DNA from 4 places in the Rhizobium sp. BK661 genome. Region 3 is predicted to be linked to each of the others. Evidence: predicted binding sites of a transcription regulator. Region 3 holds the regulator's gene; each other region holds the start of a gene.
What was found. Region 3 encodes PhoB, which activates phosphate uptake and scavenging genes when phosphate is short. Its sites were predicted from a motif close to TGTCATNNANCTGTCAT; they were not measured.
Positions count from the first base shown of each region.

Region 1: FHX16_RS01375 (DUF1045 domain-containing protein) is a predicted target of PhoB. The motif match lies at 1,404-1,420, and genes of this name have one in related genera.
Region 2: FHX16_RS07285 (alkaline phosphatase) is a predicted target of PhoB. The motif match lies at 900-916, and genes of this name have one in related genera.
Region 4: phoA (alkaline phosphatase) is a predicted target of PhoB. The motif match lies at 1,001-1,017, and genes of this name have one in related genera.

Region 1 is NZ_JANTYT010000001.1:281,603-284,638, forward strand. It holds gene phnE (phosphonate ABC transporter, permease protein PhnE) at 1-34, shown strand, start outside; gene phnE (phosphonate ABC transporter, permease protein PhnE) at 43-1,383, shown strand; gene FHX16_RS01375 (DUF1045 domain-containing protein) at 1,515-2,210, shown strand; gene FHX16_RS01380 (alpha-D-ribose 1-methylphosphonate 5-triphosphate diphosphatase) at 2,223-3,036, shown strand, end outside.
Region 2 is NZ_JANTYT010000002.1:198,032-201,067, reverse strand. It holds gene FHX16_RS07290 (iron ABC transporter permease) at 1-879, shown strand, start outside; gene FHX16_RS07285 (alkaline phosphatase) at 1,009-2,586, shown strand; gene typA (translational GTPase TypA) at 2,712-3,036, shown strand, end outside.
Region 3 is NZ_JANTYT010000001.1:570,686-573,721, forward strand. It holds gene pstB (phosphate ABC transporter ATP-binding protein PstB) at 1-390, shown strand, start outside; gene phoU (phosphate signaling complex protein PhoU) at 434-1,147, shown strand; gene phoB (phosphate regulon transcriptional regulator PhoB) at 1,184-1,867, shown strand; gene FHX16_RS02780 (GcrA family cell cycle regulator) at 1,966-2,499, opposite strand; gene FHX16_RS02785 (aspartate aminotransferase family protein) at 2,927-3,036, shown strand, end outside.
Region 4 is NZ_JANTYT010000004.1:307,529-310,564, forward strand. It holds gene FHX16_RS12160 (ATP-binding protein) at 1-929, shown strand, start outside; gene phoA (alkaline phosphatase) at 1,083-2,540, shown strand; gene rpsD (30S ribosomal protein S4) at 2,796-3,036, shown strand, end outside.

The DNA.
Region 1 (3,036 bases), 290 kb from region 3:
CGTCGGCGAGCATGCCTTCCTTCTGCAGCATTGAGGTCCGCCATGACGGTGATCGACGCCAACCGGATGCATGAAATCGAACTCCGCTATCCGGACTACTTCAAACGTTCCTTCCGTCAGCGGTTCGGCGGCCTGATGATCGTCATCGCGACGCTGCTTTATGGCGTCTACGCCACCTGGTTCTTCGACTTGCCGAAGCTGCTGGCCGAAGCGCATTGGGAACGTGTCGGCCTCTATCTCAGCCAGTGGGTAAGCTACGACGTCCAGCCGGAATTCCGCATCGGCGATACCGGCATCACCGTCAAGTATCCGCGCTTCTCGCCGCTGGGCGACAACCCGCATCCCGATTGGGTGGTCAACAACCCGGATGGCAGCGTCTCGGTTTCGGTGAGTGGCGAGAGCCGCACGGTCACGGTTTCGAAGACCGAAGCCGTCGTCACGGCCCACGGCATCGCTGTCCCGGTCGAACTGTCGAGCGGTGCGCCGAAGGTCGTGGGCCCCGTCCCGAGCTGGATGACAGTCTATGACGACAACGTTCTTGCCGATCTCGGCTTTGCCGGCGACGTCAGCATCTCCGCCGACCGCGTAAAGATCCGCAAGCGCTTCCTCGGCTGGGCGAATTTCGTCTTCGACACTCAATCGCCGTTCTTCGACAAGCCGGCCGGCGAGGTCCTGAGCCTGATCGTTTCGGGTCCGGAACTGAAGCCCGGTCAATCCAATCTGTCGCTTGCTTTCGACAATATCTGGCACAACAGCGCCTGGCAGCATGGCGATGTCTGGACAAAGCTTTTCCAGACCATTGTCATGGCCTTCCTCGGCACCCTGTTTGGTGCGCTGGCAGCCTTCCCGCTCGCGTTCCTGGCGGCGCGCAACATCACGCCGAACAGGCTGTTGAATCAGGTCCTGAAGCGCTCCTTCGACTTCCTGCGTTCGGTCGACATGCTGATATGGGCGCTGTTTCTGACCCGCGCCTTCGGCCCCGGTCCACTCGCCGGCTCCGGCGCGATCTTCCTCACGGAAACCGGCACGCTCGGCAAACTCTATTCCGAAGGCCTCGAGAATATCGACAACAAGCCGCGCGAAGGCATCAAGTCGACAGGTGCGTCCACGATGCTCACGCACCGCTACGGCATCATCCCGCAGATCGTTCCTGTCTTTGTCAGCCAGACGCTTTACCAGTGGGAATCGAACGTCCGCGGTGCGACGATCATCGGCGCCGTTGGCGCGGGCGGTATCGGCCTCAAGCTCTGGGAATCGATGCGCACCAACGCAAACTGGGAAAACGTCGCCTACATGGTTCTTCTGATCCTGACGGTGGTGTTCCTGTTCGACATGGCTTCGAACGCCCTGCGTCACCGGCTGATGGGAACGAAGACACATTAAATGTGAGTATCGGCCTCGGCCATCATCATTCTGTCACGGAAATCTTTTAGCCGGAAACCGGCCTTGCAGTTGCCGTGCAAATCGCGGCAGACTGCGGCCCGCTTTCGGAACGATTTCCCAGGATACGCGTCTTGCGCTACGCACTCTATTTCACGCCGCCGAAGGATCATCCTTTGAACGGCACGGCTTCGCTCTGGCTTGGCCGCGATGCCTTCACCGGCGAAACTTATCCGGCTCCCGAATATCCGGAGATGCCGGCCGGCGAACAGTTCGAGCTGACCGCCGATCCGCGGCGTTACGGCTTCCACGCGACCATCAAGGCGCCGTTCAGCCTGGCGGCCTCCGTGACCGAGAAGGACCTGATCCCGGTCGTCGAGGATTTTGCCGCTCGCACGCCTGCTTTCGAGATTCCGGAACTGGTGCTCGGCCAGCTCGGCCGCTTTTTCGCGCTGATCCCCGGTTTCCTGCATCCGCCGCTTCAGGATTTCGCTGCGAAGGTGGTAAAGTCCTTCGAACCGTTCCGCGCCGCGCTCTCGGAGGCCGATGTCGCGCGCCGCAAGCCGGAGGAGCTGACGGAAAGCCAGAGGGCCAATCTGCTGCGCTGGGGCTATCCCTACGTCATGGATGACTTCGGTTTCCACATGACCCTGACCGGCAAGGTGCCACCCGAGCGATCGGGCGTGATGAAGGAAATCCTGGCCGAGCGATTTTCGGCCTTCACGGGCCGGCCGCTGGCAATCTCCGGCCTGGCCGTATTCGTCGAGGAGGCGCGGGGCGCCCCGTTCAAAGTTCATTCCTCGTGGCCGCTTGCCGGCGCTGAAAGCTGAAAGACCTGATCCATGAGCAAAGAAACCGTCTTTTCCAATGCGCGTATCGTCCTCGAAGACGAGATCGTCAACGGATCGGTCCTCGTCCGCGATGGCAAGATCGCCGATATCTCGACGGGCAGCTCTCATATCGGCGAAGACTTCGAGGGCGACTACCTGATCCCCGGTCTCGTCGAACTGCATACGGACCATCTCGAGGGTCACTATTCGCCGCGCCCCGGCCTGCGCTGGCACAAGACGGCGGCAATCCAGGCGCACGACGCCCAGATCGTCACCTCGGGCATCACAACGGTTTTCGATTGCCTGCGCATGGGTGCTGATGAAGACGGCGGCTTCGAGCATGGTGAAATGCGCGAGATGGCCGATGCGATCCAGAAGGCCGAGGAGGAAGGTCGCCTGCGTGCCGAGCACCTGATCCACCTGCGCTGCGAAGTCTCCGCCGACAACGTGCTGCAGCACTTCGCCGATTTCGAAAACGATCCCTATGTCCGTCTGGTCTCGTTGATGGATCACGCTCCCGGCCAGCGCCAGTTCCAGACGATGGACCAGTACATCTTTTACTATCAGAAGAAGCGCGGCCTCTCCGACGCCGAGTTCGCAAAGTTCGTTGATCGCCGCGTGTCCGAATCCGAGCGCAATTCCACGCCGCACCGCACGGCCATTTCCAAGGTCTGCGCCGAGCGCGGTATCACCGTTGCCAGCCACGACGACGCCACGCTCGCCCATGTCGACGAGGCGATCGAGAACGGCGTGCGCCTCGCTGAGTTCCCGACCAGCTTCGATGCGGCCAAGGCATCGCATGGCCATGGCATGAGCGTCCTGATGG
Region 2 (3,036 bases), on a different contig from region 3:
CAGCGATGGATCCTTGCCCGGCGGTCCTATCAGACCGTGGGCGGCAAACCCGCTGCCAAGGACAAGCGGCCGCTTGGGGCGATGAAGGTTCCCGTGATGATCGCCTTCGCCGTCGTCGCCTTCCTTGCGACGGGCGTGCCGCTGCTCTCGATCCTGTTCACCGCACTGTCGCGCACGATCTCGGGTGGTCTGGCGCTCGACAACATCAGCGTCGAGAACTTCCTGTCCGTCTTCAACAACAGCGCCGGTGCACTGGGCGCGCTTCTCAACAGCTTCTCGCTGGGCATCGGCACGGCGTTGATTACCGGCCTCATCGGCGTATTGGCCGCCTATACTGTGGTCAAGACGAAGATCCGCGGGCGCGTGGCGATCGACACGATGACGATCCTGCCGAATGCGCTGCCAGGCATCGTTGTTGCCGTCGGCCTGATCCTTGCCTGGAACATGCCCTGGCTGCCGGCGACCCCCTACAACACGGCATTTATCCTGCTTCTCGCCTATTGCTGCATCCTGCTGCCGCAGCCCGTGCGTTACACGACGGCGGCATTCCAGCAGATCGGGGACAGCCTGGAAGCCGCGGCTCGGGTCTTTGGTGCAAGCGGAGTGACTGCGTTCCGCCGCATCCTCCTGCCGCTCGTCTTTCCGAGCCTCGCTTCCGCAATGCTGTTGGTCTTTGCGCTTGCGTCGCGCGAACTGGTGGCTTCGGTCGTCGTCGCACCTGTCGGCATGCAGACGATCGCCACCTTCATCTGGCGGCAGTTCGAGCAGGGGTCGATTGGCCTCGGCATGGCGATGGCCTTCATCGCCATCCTCATCACGACGCTTTTGCCGCTTCTGCTGCTGACGCTGCTTCGCCGCAGCGGATTGGTGGCGGAATAGCGCCTCGCCAGCGGCGCTCTCGTAACAAAACTGTCGCTGAAGTTTCGAAAAACGGTCATGCCACCTTCAAGCGAATGACATGACAGCCGCCATAGGTTCGGCCCTCCCGTTAGCCGGATAGACCTTGGCATGACATTGACTGAAACGACCCGTCGACGCTTCCTTTCATCCATGGGCGCCGTTGGCGGATTTGCACTGGCCGGGCTGGCGATGCCCTATTACGCACGCGGCTCGTCCAGTCGCCCAGTCTTTACTGCGGGCGTGCAATCCGGCGATGTCGATGCGAATTCGGGCGTGGTCTGGGCGCAGGTGAGCCGGCCGGCACGGCTCTATGTCGAGTATTCGACGAGCGACCGGTTCGCCAATGCGGTGCGCGTCGCGCCCATTGACGTGACGCCGGATACCAATCTGGCGGGAAAGTTGCTGCTCCAGAATCTCCCTGATGATCAGGAGATATTCTATCGCTTCCGTGCGGCCGACCTGCAGGACGTCAACGATCTGTCGGAGCCGATCCATGGACAGTTTCGCACGGCGCCGGCGGGTAAACGCAACATCCGTTTTGCGTGGTCGGGGGATACGGCCGGCCAGGGCTGGGGCATTGATGACGAGGGGATGCGGACCTATTCGACGATCGCCTACCACCGGCCGGATTTCATGATCCACTCCGGCGACACCATCTATGCCGACAATCCCATTGCCGATGAGGTCAGGCTACGAGACGGTAGTGTCTGGAAGAACCGCATCGTCACCGAAGCAAAGCGCGACATTGCGCAGACGCTCGACCAGTTTCGTGGCCAGTGGGCCTATAATCTGCTCGACGACCATGTGAAGGCGTTCAACGCGGTCTGTCCGGTGTTCTATCAATGGGATGATCATGAGGTGCTGAACAACTGGTCGCCCTCGACCGACCTTCGCGACGATGATCGCTACAAGGAAAAATCGATCGCCACGCTTGCATCCCGCGCAAGCCGTGCCTTTCATGAGATGACGCCAATTCGTTACGTGGCCGATGAGCCGGGCCGGATTTATCGCAAGGTGTCCTACGGTCCACTGCTCGACGTCTTCTTCATCGACCTGCGCTCCTATCGTGGCCCGAACAGTCATGGGCTGGATGTCGAGCCAAACCCGGAGTGTCGGCTTCTGGGCGAGCGGCAGGTGGCGTGGCTGAAGCGCGAGCTGGTGCGCTCGACAGCGACCTGGAAGGTCATCGCCTGCGATCTGCCGATCGGGTTGGTGATCTGGGACGATTACGGTCACCGGACGGGCAGCGAGTCGATTTCCAATGGTGACAATGGCGCCCCGCGCGGTCGCGAGCTTGAGTTTGCCGATCTGCTGCGCTTCATCCGCGATGCCGGCATAGCGAACATGATCTGGCTGACAGCCGACGTGCACTATACGGCTGCGCACTACTACGATCCAGGTAAGGCGAAGTTCCATGAGTTCCTGCCGTTCTGGGAGTTCGTGGCGGGTCCGTTACATTCCGGAACCTATGGTCAGCAGGAACTCGACATGACTTTCGGGCCGCAGGTGAAGTTCATGAAAGCCGCACCTGGCGGTGCGGAGCAGAACCTGCCGCCCTCGGCCGGCATGCAGTTCTTCGGGCTTGTCGACATCGATGGGCAGACCGAGCAACTGACCGTGAGGCTGATGGATCGGAACGATACCGAGCTGTGGCGGACGACGCTCGATCCGCAGATATCGAGTTGACGTCCATGCATGGCAGGCAATCCGGCCTCCCCCCTTTCGCAAACGCGAAAAACACTGTATGAGCCGCCCAAATGAAATTGGCGCCTTCTCCCAGCGCGGCGCCCCAGCTTCAGAGATATAGACATATGGCACTTCGCAACATCGCGATTATCGCGCACGTTGACCATGGCAAGACGACACTGGTTGACGAACTCCTGAAACAGTCCGGCTCGTTCCGCGAGAACCAGCGCGTTGCAGAACGCGTCATGGACTCCAACGACCTGGAAAAGGAGCGCGGCATCACGATTCTTGCCAAGGCGACCTCGGTCGAGTGGAAGGGTGTTCGCATCAACATCGTCGACACCCCCGGCCACGCCGACTTCGGCGGTGAAGTCGAGCGTATTCTCTCGATGGTGGATGGCGCGATCGTTCTGGTCGACTCGTCGGAAGGCCCGATGCCGCAGACCAAGT
Region 3 (3,036 bases):
ATCGTCGAGGTCAGCCTGCAGCGCGCCGGTCTGTGGAACGAGGTGAAAGATCGCGTTCATGAAGCCGGCACCGGCCTTTCCGGTGGTCAGCAGCAGCGTCTCTGCATCGCCCGCGCCGTTGCCGTCAGCCCGGAAGTGATCCTGATGGACGAGCCATGCTCGGCTCTCGATCCGATCGCCACGGCAAAGGTCGAGGAATTGATCCACGAGCTTCGCGAAAATTACACGATCGTCATCGTGACGCACTCGATGCAGCAGGCCGCCCGCGTTTCGCAGCGCACGGCCATGTTCCACCTCGGCAATCTCGTCGAGGAGAACGACACCGACAAGATGTTCACCAACCCGGACGACCCGCGCACCCAGGACTACATCATGGGTCGCTTCGGTTGATCGCCGACGACGGTAACACTCACGACATTCAAGGATGATCCCTATGGCATCGACACATATCTTTTCTGCGTATGACGATGATTTGAAGTTTCTGACGCGCCGTATCTCGGAAATGGGCGGCCTGGCCGAGCAGATGGTTTCGGATGCGGTTCGCGCCCTTGTCAACGGCGACACGGCCCTGGCCCAGAAGGTCATCTCCGACGACGTGATCCTCGATCACGCCGAACGCGAGGTTGGTGACAAGGCGATCGTTACCATCGCCCGTCGCCAGCCCATGGCCGCCGACCTTCGCGAGATCATGGGTTCGATCCGCATCGCCGCTGACCTTGAGCGCGTCGGCGATCTTGGCAAGAACACCGCCAAGCGCGTTATCGCCGTGCAGAGCGCCGGCGTCCCGCGCAAGCTTGCCCGCGGCCTTGAGCACCTCTCCGAACTGGCGCTCGTCCAGCTCAAGGAAGTCCTCGATGTCTATACGAGCCGCGCTGCCGACAAGGCAAAGTCGATCCGTGAGCGCGACGAGGAAATCGACGCGATGTACACCTCGCTGTTCCGCGAGATGCTCACCTACATGATGGAAGATCCGCGCAACATCACCAGCTGCACACATCTTCTGTTCTGCGCCAAGAACATCGAGCGTATCGGCGACCACGCCACCAACATTGCCGAGACAATCTACTACATGGCCACCGGTGCTCAGCCGGAAGGCGAACGTCCGAAGGACGATACCGCCAACACCGTCGGCGCTGTCACCGAATAATCCTTCCGCGACCGCGCCCCCAGGAGACCGAAACGAATGATTCCAAAAGTAGCAGTCGTTGAAGACGAGGAAGCACTGAGCGTGCTTCTCCGTTATAACCTTGAGGCTGAAGGTTTCGAGGTCGATACCATCCTGCGCGGCGACGAGGCCGAGATCCGGTTGCAGGAACGGACCCCGGACATCCTGATCCTCGATTGGATGCTGCCTGGCGTATCCGGCATCGAACTCTGCCGCCGCCTGCGTATGCGGCCGGAGACCGAGCGCCTGCCGATCATCATGCTGACGGCCCGCGGCGAGGAAAGCGAACGCGTTCGCGGCCTCTCCACCGGTGCCGACGATTACGTCGTCAAGCCGTTTTCGACGCCGGAGCTCGTTGCTCGCGTCAAGGCGATGCTTCGCCGCGCCAAACCGGAAGTGCTCTCCACGCTCCTGAAGTGCGGCGATATCGAGCTCGACCGCGAGACGCATCGCGTTCATCGCAAGAGCCGCGAAGTTCGCCTTGGTCCGACCGAGTTCCGGCTCCTCGAATTCCTCATGGCGTCCCCTGGCCGCGTCTTCTCGCGCTCGCAATTGCTCGATGGCGTCTGGGGTCATGACATCTATGTCGACGAACGCACCGTCGACGTCCATGTTGGTCGTCTGCGCAAGGCGCTGAACTTCTCCAACATGCAGGACGTCATCCGCACCGTTCGCGGCGCCGGATATTCAATGGAAGCCTAGGCTTTCCCCGGAAAGCCTGCGCGACTTTCATAAAATTTCACAAATGAAAAACGGGCCCGCGAGGGCCCGTTTTCTTTGGTCCTTATCCGGCTTCCGGGTCAAGCGACCCGGTTGGCGGCCTTACGGCGCTCGTTTACCGGCTGATAGGCCATGCGTTGATGGTACGTGCAATATGGGGAGTTGTCCGGGGACTCGCAGCCGCAGAAGTGGAAGTCGTCCTTCAGCGGATCGCCGACCGGCCACTTGCAGGTGCGTTCGGTCAGCTCCGTCAGGCCCAGGCGACGCGAAATCGGAACGACCACGTTTGCGGCCGGACGATAACGGACTTCCTCGATCGCATCGATCTCGATTTCTTCCTTGAGCATCGTCGCGCCCTGCTGGCGAGTGACGGTGCGCGTGGCGACGCGAGATGCATAGTTCGGAGCGCGCGGTGCGGATGTCGTGCGCTTGGGTGTCCGGACGGTCGTCGTCGAGCCTCCGGCCTTGGCACGGCCGGGCAAACTCAAACGGTGGACTTTGCCGATGACGGCATTACGGCTTACACCGCCAAGTTGTGCTGCAATCTGGCTGGCGCTCAGGCCTTCGGACCAAAGCTTCTTCAGTTTTTCAACGCGCTCGTCTGTCCAGTTCATGCCCCTGTCTCCGCCTTATTAGCGTTGGTGTAGGCAGAATCCTTCACCGTTGCCCCGGACGTATCCGAGGCAAGAAACGCTTGCTCGATTTTGGTGACTAGTTCCGCCGCATGCAGTCTAGTAATTGAGTTTTAACCTAGTGTGAGGCTGACTCCGTGACAAGAGTCGGTTGAATCCCGGCGAATCGAATTTGGAGTTTTCCCCAACTTGCTGGACGGCAGAGTCATTTCTGCAACATTAGTTGTTGATAGGTCGGACGCCTCGGGATGGCAGCTTGACGCATGCAGCAAAAGCTCAGTTTTGTTGACATTGCAGTGCGAAAAGTAAATAGTGCTGCTCGCCGCCGAAAGGCGGCATTTTTAATTTTCAGGCCCGCCTTCCTTAGCCGGAGTCCGGCCGCTGATGATCAATGACAGGAGATCGCGCTATGGCTGAAGCCGCGCTTTACGATACCTACTCTCGTGCCCCCTTGCGGTTCGAGCGAGGCGAGGGCGTGTGGCTGATCAGCGAAACGGGCGAGCGATATCTTGACTTCGG
Region 4 (3,036 bases), on a different contig from region 3:
CGAACTTCCTGATGGGCCGCACCTTCCTTGACATCGACATGGCGCGTGCGGCCGATCTGCTCGGGATGGATCGGCGGCAGGCGGAAATGTTCCGCGATCTGAAGCGGGGCAATTTCGTTGCGCTCGGGCCAGCTCTGTCACGTCGCCCACTGCCAATCCAGATCGGCAATGTCGAGACCTCCGCGCGTTCCTCGAGTCCGAAGCTCATGCCGCTGCCGGATGCCCCGCAGGACGTCGAGGACCTAATCTTCACGCCGGATCCAGAGGAGTTCCAGAGGCCAATCGTGCGCCGTGCTCCGCCGGCGCCACGTCCGACCACCGACATTCTTGCCGAACTGTCGCGGTCCGCGCCTGCTGCCTCGGCGCCCGTCTCGGAGGCGCGTTCCTCTCAGCCCGAATTGTCCGCCGAGGAGCGCGAGGAAAGGCTGACGGCGGTGCTGCACGAGATACTCGACGATCCAAGCTCGGGATTCCGAACGGATTCGGTGCTTTATCAGGACTTCCTTGTGCGCCTTCGCATGCGCCGGGTCCCGGGCCCTCCGATGTCCCTGCCGGAGTTTCGGCGCCGCGTGGCGATTTCTCGCTCCGGCGTGGATGCCGCCACGGCAGAGACCGAGGCCTGGGCAACGGCATTGTCGCTCTCTTCGGGTGTCACCGACGATCTGCAGGGTGTTTTCCTGATGCTGGCAAAGGCTGCGGTCTGCGGCGAGCCGTGCCCATCCGATGCGCGGATTGCCCGGGCTTACGGCACTCATTCGGCCCGGCGGGCGCGACGTCTGCTCGGCTATTTCGAGGAGCAGGGGACGGTCGTGGTCCACACGGATTTCGCCGGCAAGCGCATCGTCGCGTTCCCCGATATGAATTGCCAGACAGCCCCCGGCGATGCCAACGCGCCCGATGCGGATGAAATGCGCTCCGCAGCGGAATGAAGACTGGATCGAGCGCGGGTAATCGGCTCGGTCTATAGTCGATCTCAAATGTCACACGAAGAAGTTGCTTTTGTCACAAGAGCTTCATTCGGGTGGTGGATAAGGCGCGCGACCCATGCGGTCGATGCGGATTATCAAAAGGAGATCTCGGTCATGAGAAACAATGTTCGTCACCCGCTGCTGCGCCTTGTCGTCGGCGGCCTGCTTGCAACCGTCGCCATTCAGCCAGGCTATGCCGACGATGCAGCGAACAAGCTTCTGCAGCGCGCGGCAAGCGCCGATCTGAGTGCTCCTGGTGGCGCACGCCGCCTTTCCGGCGATATCACCGAAGCCTATCGCGCGGCGCTGAGCGACACACGCCCGAAGAACGTCATCCTGCTGATCGGCGACGGCATGGGCGATTCCGAAATCACCATCGCGCGCAACTACGCGGTTGGCGCCGGCCAGTATTTCAAGGGCATTGATGCGCTGCCGGTCACCGGCCAGTACACGCATTATTCGCTCGACAAGAAGACGGGCAAGCCGACCTACGTCACCGACTCCGCTGCCTCGGGCACCGCCTGGGCGACCGGTGTTAAGTCCTATAACGGCGCAATCGGCGTCGACATTCACGAGAAGGCGCACGAAACCCTCCTCGAAAAGGCAAAGGCCGCCGGCATCGGCACGGGCAACGTCTCGACGGCCGAATTGCAGGATGCGACGCCCGCAGTCCAGATCGCACACGTGACCCAGCGCAAGTGCTACAGCCCGTTGTCCACGACCGAGAAGTGCCCGACGAACGCGCTTGAAAACGGCGGCAAGGGATCGATCAGCGAGCAGTTGCTCAATGCACGCGCCGACGTGACGCTCGGCGGCGGCGCCAAGAGCTTCGCCGAAGCCGCGAAGGCAGGCGAATGGAAGGACAAGACGCTTCGTCAGCAGGCCGAGGAGCGTGGTTACAAGATCGTCTCGAATCTCGACGAGCTCCAGGCTGTCAAGCAGGCGAACGACAGCGCGCCGGTGCTCGGCCTGTTTGCCGAGGGCAACATGCCTGTTCGCTGGGAAGGCCCGAAGGCCAGCCACTACGGCAATGTCGAGAAGGAACCTGTCGTCTGCAAGCCGAACGAGAAGCGCACGGCAGCAACCCCGACGCTGGCACAGATGACGTCGAAGGCGATCGAGTTGCTCCGGACAAATGAGAAGGGCTTCTTCCTGCAGGTCGAAGGCGCCTCGATCGACAAGCAGGATCATGCCGCCAATCCGTGCGGGCAGATTGGCGAGACGGTTGATCTCGACGAAGCCGTTCAGGAAGCGCTGAAGTTCGCTCAGGAAGCCGGCGACACGCTCGTTATCGTCACCGCCGACCATGCGCACGCCAGCCAGATCGTCGATGCCGATACGAAGGCTCCGGGCCTGACGGAAGCGCTGATGACGAAGGACGGCGCTGTCATGGCCGTGAGCTACGGCAACTCCGACGACGCTGACGATCAGGGTCACACCGGCTCGCAGCTGCGTATCGCTGCCTTTGGACCGCGTGCCGCCAATGTCACCGGCCTGACGGACCAGACGGATCTGTTCTATACGATCAGCGACGCACTCGGCCTGAAGACCGAAACGGCGAGCGCCAAGTAAGCTCCCAAGCCTGGCACATCGGGGTTATTGAGGGGCGAGGGCGTGGAATTGTGATTGACATTCCAGCGACTTCGCCCTAAAGACCGCGCAGCACCGGGCAGAGATGTCCGGTGTTTCATTTGACATGTCCCGTGGATTTGTCCTGTTCGCGTAATAGGATGATCCTGTCGGATCCTCGAAAGAAGATCAAAGGAGGGCGTGTTTCCTTCGAGCGGTTTGGAAACAAGCCGCCGTAACACTCTGAAAGGAAATACGATGAGCAAGCGCGAATCGTCCAAGTACAAGATTGACCGCCGTATGGGCGAAAACATCTGGGGCCGTCCGAAGTCCCCGGTGAACCGCCGCGAATACGGCCCGGGCCAGCATGGTCAGCGCCGCAAGGGCAAGCTTTCGGACTTCGGTGTGCAGCTGCGCGCCAAGCAGAAGCTCAAGGGTTACTACGGTGACCTGCGCGAGAAGCAGTTCCGTGCAATCTTCGCTGAAGCCTCCCGCCGCA